One region of the Vibrio sp. R15-SG3-ISO1B genome, then DNA from elsewhere that is predicted to be linked to it. Evidence: predicted binding sites of a transcription regulator. Region 1 holds the regulator's gene; the other holds the start of a gene.
The links. Region 1 encodes CRP, which controls carbon source genes, mostly activating them, when cyclic AMP is high. Its sites were predicted from a motif close to TGTGANNNNNNTCACA; they were not measured.
Positions count from the first base shown of each region.

Region 2: a site for CRP is predicted at 2,004-2,019, ahead of rppH (RNA pyrophosphohydrolase). Genes of this name have one in related genera too.

Region 1 is NZ_JCBDGG010000041.1:67,638-73,563, forward strand. It holds gene AC6R0S_RS12250 (ABC transporter ATP-binding protein) at 1-482, shown strand, start outside; gene AC6R0S_RS12255 (TIGR02444 family protein) at 419-1,009, shown strand; gene AC6R0S_RS12260 (hydrolase) at 1,014-1,994, shown strand; gene AC6R0S_RS12265 (YheU family protein) at 2,049-2,261, shown strand; gene AC6R0S_RS12270 (phosphoribulokinase) at 2,356-3,225, shown strand; gene crp (cAMP-activated global transcriptional regulator CRP) at 3,483-4,115, shown strand; gene AC6R0S_RS12280 (DUF1338 domain-containing protein) at 4,295-5,095, opposite strand; partial or broken gene astD (succinylglutamate-semialdehyde dehydrogenase) at 5,215-5,926, opposite strand, start outside.
Region 2 is NZ_JCBDGG010000034.1:102,085-108,010, forward strand. It holds gene AC6R0S_RS10450 (NADP(H)-dependent aldo-keto reductase) at 1-428, opposite strand, end outside; gene AC6R0S_RS10455 (DUF6482 family protein) at 572-883, shown strand; gene mutH (DNA mismatch repair endonuclease MutH) at 891-1,556, opposite strand; gene rppH (RNA pyrophosphohydrolase) at 2,172-2,690, shown strand; gene ptsP (phosphoenolpyruvate--protein phosphotransferase) at 2,693-4,939, shown strand; gene AC6R0S_RS10475 (sulfite exporter TauE/SafE family protein) at 4,948-5,739, shown strand; gene lgt (prolipoprotein diacylglyceryl transferase) at 5,794-5,926, shown strand, end outside.

The DNA.
Region 1 (5,926 bases):
TCTCGCACGACCGTTACTTGTTGCGCGCCACCACCGACGACCTCTATTTGGTGCACGACCGACAAGTCGCGCCCTTTGATGGCGATCTCAATGACTACTATAAATGGCTGACGGAACAGCAAAAACAAGAGAGGCGTGACGCGCAAGACGCTCAACCTGAAAAAAGCACCACCAACAGCGCAGCCGCCAAGAAGGAGCAAAAGCGTCGTGAAGCAGAATTTCGTAAGCAGACCGCCCCTCTTCGCAAAACTCTGACAAAACTCGAAGAAAAAATGGATAAGTTGGGTAAAGCGCTCAATGACGCTGAAGTACAGCTGTCTGACAACAGCCTGTATGAAGCAGAAAATAAGGCTAAACTTAATCAAGTATTGGCGACTCAAGCAAGCTGCAAAGCTGAGCTTGAGGAGGTAGAAATGGAATGGATGGCAGGGCAAGAACAACTCGAACAGATGGAAGCAGCGTTCACGGACGCGAGCCAGTAGAGACCACCGAAGCACAAGCATCGCAAGACAGCGCGCAAGCCGCGCGGCTGTCACACGACGAGCTGTGGGCATTCTGCTTGCAATACTACAGCGTGCGTGAAGTGAAAGACGCCTGTCTTAGTATGCAAAACCGCTATGGTGGCAATGTCAATTTACTGCTGCTGGTACGCTGGTTAGATGAGCAGAGGCTCACCTTTGACGAGCAGGGCTGGGCAACGCTGCACGCTAGCCTGGCGCGATGTGAACCTCTGCTGCACAGCTATCGAGAGCTGCGCCGCAAGTTAAAACTTGGCGCGCCCGATACGCTCTACCGCGAGGCACTGCAATTCGAGCTAGAGCTAGAAAAACAGCAGCAGGTCGATTTGCTCACTGGCGTCAACACGCTCACACTGCAAGAGAATCAAGGCGAACCACTCACCTTGCACTATTGCCGGCAGCAGGATGCTGAGCCCCTCTACGCCGCGCTGCATACCGATTGGTATCCGACTGTCGGCAACCCGCCAAATACAGAAGCGAGCAAGGGATAGGCTTATGACACATTTTACCGCCGCGAAAGGACTCACCAATCCGCACCTGCAAACCTTGGCTCCGCGCCTGATTCGCAAAAAAGCCTTGTTTGAGCCTATCTGGCAAACACTTGATACGCCCGATGGCGACTTTCTCGATCTCGCTTGGAGCGAAGATTGGCAACAAGAGAGCGCCGCGCGCAAACCCATTTTCGTGCTGTTTCATGGCTTAGAAGGTTGTTTTTACAGCCCCTACGCCAACGGATTGATGCACGCGTTTTCTTCCCAGGGCTGGCTCGCCGTGATGATGCATTTTCGCGGTTGCAGCGGTAAACCTAACCACACCGCGCGCGCCTATCACTCAGGCGAAACCGAGGATGCTCGCCACTTTTTACGCCACCTCAACCACCTGTTTCCCGATCAAACCAAAGTCGCGGTCGGCATCTCTCTAGGCGGAAACATGTTGGCGAACTACTTAGCCGACTACCGCGATGAGCCACTGCTTGACGCGGCAACCATCGTCTCCGCGCCTTTGGATTTGTCGGCCTGCGCCGAGCGGATCGAGCAAGGTTTCTCCAAGGTCTACAAAACCTACCTGCTCTCCTCACTTAAGAAAAACGCGCTGCGTAAACATCATCTGTTAAAAGGCGAGCTCGATCTCTCTTATCAAAGCATCAAACGGGTCACTAAACTGATGGAGTTTGATGACCTCATCACAGCTCCCCTCCACGGTTTTAAAGACGCGCAAGACTACTACCAGCGCTGCTCTGGGATCCGTCGCCTGAAAGAGATCCGTCTGCCGACACAAATCATCCACGCCAAAGACGATCCGTTTATGACGCCCGACGTCATCCCGAAATTTGTCCTGCCAGACAACATCGACTACCGCCTGTTCGATCAAGGCGGCCACGTCGGGTTCCTCACTGGCAGCGCCATCAAACCGCGCTTTTGGTTGGAAGAGGCGTTGCCGGCGTACTATGAATCCCTAAGCGTTTCGAATCGTTAGCCCTTTCGGCATAATAGCCGCCTTCAACTTTCATCATAAATGAATGAGGTATTTATGATCATCCCTTGGCAACAGATCGCCCCTGACACCCTAGACAACCTGATCCGTGAATTTGTACTGCGTGAAGGGACGGACTATGGCGAGCAGGAAATCTCTCTTGACGAGAAAATCGCCCAGATCCGTCAGAGCTTGGTGAGTGGTGACGCGGTGGTGGTCTATTCAGAGCTGCATGAGAGCGTGGATATTCAACTCAAATCAAAGTTTTAATATTTCCAGTGCGTTAAAAAACGCCATACCGTGATCAATCAATAGAACATGCTATATTGGTCATCATTTGACAAGGAATAAGACAAGGTTTGTCATGTCAGCAAAACACCCCATTATTGCCGTAACGGGCTCTTCCGGTGCGGGCACAACCACGACCTCTGAAGCGTTTCGCAAAATGTTTAACATGATGCGCGTGAAACCGGCTTGGGTGGAAGGGGACAGTTTCCACCGCTTTACGCGCCCAGAAATGGATGTCGAGATCCGCAAAGCGCGCGAGCAAGGACGCCACATCAGCTACTTTGGTCCGCAGGCGAACGACTTCCCTGCGCTGTCTGAGTTTTTTAAGCAGTATGGCAATGAAGGCACAGGGCAAATTCGTCGCTACTTGCACACCTTCGATGAAGCCGTGCCCTACAATCAAATGCCGGGTACCTTCACGCCGTGGCAAGATTTGCCGGAAAATTCTGACGTGCTGTTCTACGAAGGACTGCATGGCGGCGTGGTGGATGGTGAGGTCAACGTCGCCCAACACGTCGACTTTTTGATTGGCATGGTACCGATTGTGAACTTGGAGTGGATTCAAAAATTCGTCCGTGACACGCGCGATCGCGGTCACTCACGCGAAGCGGTAATGGACTCGATTGTCCGCTCGATGGATGACTACCTCAACTACATTACCCCGCAATTTTCGCGCACCCACATCAACTTCCAACGCGTGCCGACCGTCGATACGTCCAACCCACTTAACGCTAAAGGCATCCCAAGTTTGGATGAAAGCTTTGTAGTGATCCGCTTGCGCGGCATCAAACAGGTCGACTTCCCATACCTGCTCGCTATGATTGATGGCTCTTTCATGTCGCGCCACAACACTATTGTCGTGCCGGGGGGTAAGATGAGTTTTGCGATGGAGCTCATCGTCAGACCTATCCTACAGCAGCTTATCGAGACGGGTAAAATTGGCTAGAGATCAGTCCTAAGACCCGTTTACTTGTCATACCGTGATCATGTGCACATTTTTGCGTAAACAATCACCAACTTGACACGATTAAAATCAAGAAATCCCTTTTGAAAAAGGCTACTATTTGTAACCGAAACAAAGATGGCTTGCAGCATTGAATAAGTGCTCTTATCCTAAAAAGCCTTGTTCAAGGCTTCGCGCCTTTTACTGGCGCGACAAAAATGGAAAGCGGCAAGCGTACCCTGCAGAGGAAGTGAGATATTATGGTTCTAGGTAAACCTCAAACCGATCCAACATTAGAGTGGTTCCTGTCACATTGTCATATTCATAAGTACCCATCAAAAAGCACATTGATCCACGCCGGTGAGAAAGCAGAGACGCTTTACTACATCGTCAAAGGCTCTGTGGCGGTACTGATTAAAGACGAAGAAGGTAAGGAAATGATCCTTTCTTACCTAAACCAAGGTGACTTTATCGGTGAACTTGGTCTATTTGAAGAAGATCAAGAGCGTACCGCTTGGGTTCGCGCTAAATCACCTTGTGAAGTTGCAGAGATCTCATTCAAGAAATTCCGTCAGCTTATCCAAGTCAACCCTGACATCCTGATGCGTCTATCTGCGCAAATGGCAAGCCGCCTACAAGTGACGAGCCAAAAAGTCGGTGACCTCGCCTTCCTAGACGTGACAGGCCGCATCGCGCAGACGCTACTTAACCTAGCGAAACAGCCAGATGCCATGACGCACCCAGACGGCATGCAAATCAAGATCACGCGTCAAGAGATCGGTCAGATTGTCGGCTGTTCACGTGAGACCGTTGGCCGTATCTTGAAGATGCTTGAAGAGCAAAACCTGATCTCCGCCCACGGTAAAACCATCGTCGTCTACGGCACGAGATAGGTGATTATTAGAGGCGAGTTCCTAGTGACGAGTTCCTAGAGAAAACCTTTAAAGATTAAGAAAGCCACCCTGTTTTACCAGCGGTGGCTTTTTATTTACCAGGACCTAGCCCCATCACCCACTACCTATTACCCATCACCCATTTAACCAGCCCCCCTCTAGGAACTAGCAACTAGGCACTAGGAACTTCCCCCATCCGTACTCTCAAATATCTTATCCGCTGACGCCGCGACAAACCCTGGGTAGAGCTCACCATTACTCATCGGATAGCGTTTGGCGAATTCGTAGAAGCCGCCTGGGATCACTTGCGTACCGTCACTAAAGCTCACCTCGACTTTGTCTGCCATGGTGGACGATTGCTCAAGCAGTACCTCTGGTGAGCCTTTCACTTCGCCACCCGACTCATTGATGACAAAGCCCGCTTGGCGCAGGTGCTCATTCACCGCCGCGACCTCGTCAAATGCCTTGAGCTGATTAACGCTTACGGTGAAATGGTTGGCCCCATAGCCGTGCGCCGCAAGCCATGCTGCGTACTCACTCTCTTGGGCGAGGGTTTGAAAATCTTCATAGCTGAGATCCCACAAACGGCCCGCATACAAAAACTCATGGCTTTGCAGTGCGTATGCCTCCACTTGTGCCACCAGCTTGCTGACAATGCGTTGCAGCGGCGCTGAGCACTCTTCGACTTTCAGCTCACTGATGAACACTTTTGGCAACGTCGGATCGGCGTGCTCGTAGTGCTTGGCGACCAAGTGTTTGCTCTCAAACAGGTAGTCACCGCACGCTTGGTAACCTAGCGCAATAAATGGCGCAGCCAATGTCTCGATACCGAGCGGCGCAATGTTAAAGGTGCGCAGCGCAATATGGTCATTGATCAGCGGCTCATCTTCTTCTAAAAGCTGATGAACCTTGGCCGCTTGAGGACATAGACGGGAAATATAGTCTTGCCACAGTAAATCGAACAGTTGAGCAGGCGTCATAACGTCTCCATGTTAATCGTGAAGCTGAATCGTAAAGCTGGTTCTTTAAAAGAATGGCTTAATCACAAACCTAGCAATGAATCGAACACCTTGGGCTCCAAGCGAGCCCAAGGTGCGTCTTACAGTTCTACACCCGGGCTTAACGTCTCAGGCAGCAAGGTGTGCTCGCCTTCCATCGACGCCATAGGGTAAGCGCAATAATCCGCAGCGTAGTAAGCACTTGGGCGAAGGTTGCCCGAGGCGCCCGGTCCGCCAAACGGCGCATCGCCACTTGCCCCAGTTAATTGGCGGTTGCGATTGACGATCCCTGCACGAATGTGGTCAACAAAGTAGGCCCACTCATCATCATCGGTGGACACCAGCCCAGCAGAGAGACCAAAGCGGGTGTCATTGGCCAGCTCAACGGCGCGCTCAAGACCTTGATAACGCACCACTTGCAGCAGCGGGCCAAAATACTCTTCATCTGGCAGCGCTTCGATGGCCGTGACATCAATAATCCCCGGAGTGACAAACGCCGCCTCGCCCGCTTTCGCTTCCACCAAGCTCACACCACCAAGGCTCTGCAAGTTCGCCTGTGCGTTGAGGATAAAGTGTGCCGCAGCTTTCGAAATTTGTGGGCCCATAAAAGGCGCTGGCTCTGCAAACGGCTGATCGACGCGCAGCTTGCGTGTGGCCTCAACCAAGCGATTGACCAAGGCATCGCCTTTGTCGCCCACAGGCACATAGAGACGACGTGCGCAGGTACAACGCTGCCCGGCACTGATAAAGGCCGATTGCAAAATGGTGTAGACCGTCGCGCCCAGCTCACCATAGTGCTCACTGATGACCATA
Region 2 (5,926 bases), on a different contig from region 1:
TTGAGCTGACCGAAACAGTTCGTCTGACGCTGAGGCCAGTGGATTTGATACAGATCGACATAGTCGGTTTGCAAACGCTGCAAGCTATCATCAATAGCTTGGTGAATGTTACGCCAATCGAGCCTCATGTTGTCACGGATATAAGGCACGCTACGTGGACCGGCGACTTTGGTCGCTAAAATGACTTTCTCACGCTTACCTGATTGTTTGAGCCAGTTGCCAATATAGGTTTCGGTTAACCCCTGGCTTTGCGCTTTGGGCGGTACCGGGTACATTTCGGCGGTATCAATAAAGTTGACGCCACGCTCTAAGGCATAATCTAGCTGACTGAATGCGTCTTGCTCTGTGTTCTGTTCACCAAAGGTCATGGTTCCAAGAGCAATCTGACTGACTTCGAGAGATGAGTGCGGTAACTTGTTGTATTGCATGAACCTTCCTAGTTTCCAGTGGAGATAAGTCCAATATAGGGCAAGGTGTGGCTGGTGGATATAGGGTTTATTAACAATTTCGCAAGATTCTGCGTCTTGACTATGTTTAAGAGATCCAGGTCTTTAAGGGATGAAGGTGCGCGATGCAAAAAGTTCAGTTAGATAAATGGATCCACGGCGATCACAAAGAGAGTTATCAGCCACCCAAGGTGTTCGTTATCGGATGTTCCGATGTATCGCAATACTTGTTAGCGGTGGAATACAAGCATAAGCTCGAACCCATCAGAGAAGGAGAAGAGCCCCTTCATTTTGATTCGATAGAGCAGGTGAGAGAGGCGCTGTTGAAACTCGGTGTTGAGCGCGCCTACTTAAGATTGCACAACACCTATGATGAGTGTGGCTCGGGCAGTGGACCTCGTTTTCACGATGTGGCGTTGTCGCTCACGACGCATTGAGCTGGCGCTAAATAAAATGACGAGCGAGTATGTTGGCGGTAAATTGCGTACGCAAGTAAAAGCCGCGAGGTAGCGTCTTGATGCGTTTTCCTGTTGCGCCGTAGGCGTCGGTTGAGACTCGACTGTTGGCGGCTTTCGGTCTGATTTGCAGGACTTCACCGTGCTTAGCGGTAATGTGGCTGACTTGGCCAAGTACGATCATCTCCATCAGCTCTTCCCAGTCCGCTTGCAGTTGACGTTCTTCTTCGACACTTGGCGACCACAAAAGCGGGGAGCCAACACGCCGCTCTGGCAGTGGAATTTCTCGTTCCCCCTCAACCGGCACCCACAATACCCGTGATAACTTGTTTCTTACGTGGCTGTTTTCCCATGTTAAACCATGCACTCCCGTTAAAGGGGCGACACAAACAAAGGTGGTTTCCAGTGGCTTACCGCTATAACTGATGGGAATGGTCTTAAGTTCAATCCCGAGATGCTCAAAGTCTTGTTGTGGTTTGCTGCCTGCGGTAGCGCCTAAATGCCATTCCAGTAATTGACCGACCCAGCCTTTGTCACGCTGTAGATTTGCCGGCACCGTCATCTGGGCTTCCTGGGCGAGTTCTGCAAAGGTGAGCCCTGCGATTTGGCTAGCTCGTTCAAACAGTTCTTGCTCGGAGTGTGGGGCTGGTTTCATCAATACGATTCCTTAAGGTTGGTGAGACATTGTATCGAATCCATTCGAGCGATGAAATCTTGCTTGGGATCCCAAGTGGTGAAAGATCCTACTAAATAGACTTATCCACAGATTTTCATCGCCACTAAGCAATATTTTTAATATCTGGATCAATTAACAGGGGTTTGAGGGCTATTTTAGGCTTGATTTCTGCGGTTGTTGTTATTTTACACCTTGCTTGTGTGGATAAAGTGTCCTGTGGTGGATCTTTAACCGATCTGTGTTGTGCGTGAAATATGTCAGATAAAAAGGGATTGGTAATAACTTTCTTTCTTCTATTGCATTGTTTTTAAATGATTTTGTGGCGTAGCGTTCTTTCTGTTTTATTTTGCTAGGTGAGACTTGGCGGGAAAATGATCAGTTGAACCGAGATTCTTCACATAGTTATACACAGAAAAGGTGAATAAATGTGGGCCATGTCTCACAACTGTGTGAATAACTGTAGGGTTGACCGAAAAATATGCAGAGTAGGTGCGTGACGCCATAAATTGAGTGTGAGTCACAATAGGAAGTTTGCTCCGATTGGGGATATGTGGAAAAATCACTGTAATAAAAGATTTTACTAGAGGGTGGCCAGTGATAGATGGCGATGGTTACCGCTTAAATGTGGGAATTGTAATCTGTAACAACCATGGTCAGGTATTCTGGGCTAAACGATACGGACAACATTCTTGGCAGTTTCCTCAAGGGGGAATTGACGACGGTGAGACTCCCGAGCAAGCAATGTATCGGGAACTGTATGAAGAAGTGGGTTTAACAAAGAGTGATGTCACCATAGTGGCAACGAGTCGTCATTGGTTAAGGTATAAATTACCCAAACGGCTGGTTCGATGGGACTCAAAACCTGTTTGTATCGGGCAAAAACAGAAATGGTTCCTCCTGCGGCTAGATTGTGATGAAGCAAAGATCAATATGCAGCACGGGAGTTCCCCTGAATTTGATGGTTGGCGTTGGGTAAGTTATTGGTATCCGGTGCGACAAGTGGTTTCTTTCAAGCGTGATGTGTATCGCCGCGCAATGAAAGAGTTCGCCTCGATGGCAATGCCGTTCAAAGAACGCAGGACGAAAGGCAAACGTAAATACAAAAGAGGATAGACATGCTGTCTCAACTAAGGGAAATAGTTGAACAAGTTTCTAAGGTCGATGATGTGCATCAGGCCTTAGATGTATTGGTTAAGCAAACGTGCAACGCGATGAGTACGGAGTGTTGTACTGTCTATCTTGCAAATGAAGAAATGCAGCGCCTTGAGCTGATGGCGACTCAAGGTCTGCGCTTTAAAGGGGATAAAATCCATATCCGCTTTGAAGAGGGCTTGGTAGGTTTGGTCAAGCGCAGTGCTGAGCCGCTCAACCTCGCTGAAGCCTCCAAACATCCGGATTTCAAATACTTCTCCGAGCTCGGTGAAGAGATTTATCACAGCTTCCTTGGCACACCGATTATCCACCGTAAGCAAGTGTTGGGTGTTTTGGTGGTGCAGCAAAAGACGCCGCGTCAGTTTGACGAAATGGAGGAGTCCTTCCTTGTTACCCTAGCGGCGCAGCTTGCGGTAATTATTGCCCATGCTCAAACCCAAGGTCATTGGCGATTAGAGAAAAAGCAGCAAGCGATTCGAGGACTGCCTGCCTCAAGTGGTGTGGCCATTGGTGAGTTCTGGTGGGACGATACTCAGCCAGAGTTATCTGAGGTCTACCCAGCCTCGACACTGGATATCGAACGAGAGCAAGAGTGGCTCTTACTGGCGATTGAAGAAGCGCTCGGCGATTTTCGTCGTATGCGTAAAAAGCTCGACAGCGAAATCAACAAAGACGCTTTAGCCATTTTTGACCTCTTTACTCATTTGCTTAACGACCCCATGTTGCGCAAAGATCTCAAGTCGCAAATCCAAAAAGGCGATAGAGCTGACTGGGCGTTGAGACAAGTGGTCGAGTCCTACTCGAACCGTTTTGCCCGCATGTCGGATCTCTATCTACGAGAAAGAGCACAAGACATTCGCGAGCTGGGTCAACGCTTACTGTTTTTCTTGCACAATACCGACAAAGAGCAGCAATTGATTGAGCGCCCAATCATCCTCGTGGTGCGTGAACTGACCGCTTCTCTGCTCGCCTCTATCCCTAAAGACAAGTTACTGGCGGTGATTGCCTTAGAGGGCGCGGCGAACTCGCACGCCGCGATTTTGTCGCGTGCGCTCGGTATTCCGGCCGTGATGGGCGTAAACCTCAATCTCAAAGCGATCAATGGTAAGCAGGGGATTGTCGACGGTTACAGCGGTAAGATTCTGATTTCACCGAGCAAACAGTTACTGAGAGAGTATCGAGCGCTGGTCAACGAAGAGGCGGAGCTGTCTAACTTGGTCAATCAGACCATTCAAGCTCCGGCTTGCACTCAGGATGGTGAACGAGTGGAAGTGATGCTCAATGCTGGTCTGAGCGCAGACACCAACATTGCCATCAATCAGGGCGTTGATGGGGTTGGCCTCTATCGAACCGAAATTTCTTTTTTGCTTCAGCACCGGTTTCCCTCGGAAGAAGAGCAAACCCAGCAGTATCAAGCGGTACTCAATAGTTATCCAGATAAACGAGTGGTGATGCGCACGCTTGATATCGGCGGGGATAAAGCTTTACCCTATCTGCCGATTGAAGAGGACAATCCATTTCTTGGTTGGCGCGGTATCCGTTTTACCTTAGACCATCCCGATATTTTCTTGATGCAGATACGCGCGATGCTACGCGCGAGTACGACGCATCATAACTTAAGTATTTTGCTACCAATGGTATCAGGGGCGCAGGAGTTGGATGATGCCATCACGCTGATTGAGCGGGCTTATCAAGAAGTCAAACTGCTCGATGAGCGACTGAGCATGCCGCAAATTGGCGTCATGATTGAAGTGCCTTCGATGATTTATCTGCTTCCGATGATTGCTGAGAAAGTCGATTTTGTCTCTATCGGGACGAACGACTTAACTCAATACCTGTTGGCGGTGGATCGCAATAACTCACGCGTGGCCGATGTCTACGAATCTATGCATCCATCGGTGGTGATGGCTCTGGATCACATTCGCCGTACCTGCGATGAGTTAGGCATTCCGGTGTGCATCTGTGGTGAGTTGGCGGGCGATCCGATCGGGGCGATGTTGATGGTGGGGTTGGGGTATCGAAGCCTGAGTATGAATACCTCGAATGTCGCTAAGATCAAATATCTCCTCAGACATACTCAAGTCGATGAGCTGCAACATTTGGCGCAAAATGCGCTGTCACAAGCTTATGGAAAAGACATCTATGCTATGATGCAGGCCTTTTTTGAGCAGAAAGGTTTTGCCGGCTTTATTCGCGCAGGTAAACGATAGGATAGGCAGTGTTTGTAGTATTTCTTGGCTTATTGCTGGTACTCGGTGCCTTTGTCGGCATGATGGCTGGCTTACTTGGTATTGGCGGCGGTTTGATTGTCGTCCCCTCGTTGCTTTTCTTACTCCCATTGGCGGGGATTGATCCTGATATCGCCATGCACATGGCCCTCGCGACCTCGCTTGCATCGATTATCATCACTTCCGGCTCATCGGCCCTCAACCACTTTAAACTCGGTAATGTCGATATGTTCGTCATCAAGTGGCTGATGCCCGGTGTGGTGATTGGCGGCTTTCTTGGCGCGCACGTCGCAGAGTGGATACCGGCCGCTTACTTACCCAAAGTGTTTGGAGGCATTGTTCTGATGCTCTCTTTGCAAATGCTGTTTTCTCTCAAAGCCACTCAAACGAGAGAAATGCCAGGGCAGGCGGCAACGTTCTCGACGGGGATGGGGATTGGTGTGGTGTCGAGTCTGGCCGGGATCGGTGGTGGGTCATTGTCGGTACCGTTTCTCAATCGTCATGGGATTGAAATGAGAAAAGCGGTCGGGTCGTCATCGGTCTGTGGCTGTGTATTGGCCATCTCGGGCATGTTGGGGTTTATTCTTAACGGCATGCAGACACAAGCACTGCCCGCAGGCAGCCTGGGCTACGTCTATTTACCAGCCTTAGTGGCGATCGCCTCCACCTCAATGTTGACCACTCGTTTTGGCGCGACATTAGCGACCAGTATGCCAACCACGAGGCTGAAAAAAATATTTGCACTGTTTTTAATGTTCGTTGCGGGAACTATGCTACTGTGACGCACTCTCAACTTCTATCTTGAACTCATTGAACACCACAAGAGAATCTCTCCTATGTCCCAGGGATATCTAGACTTTCCAAATATTGATCCGGTATTACTCTCCATTGGCCCACTCTCTATCCGTTGGTACGGTTTGATGTACTTGGTGGGATTTGCTTTTGCTCTTTGGCTAGCGAACCGCCGCG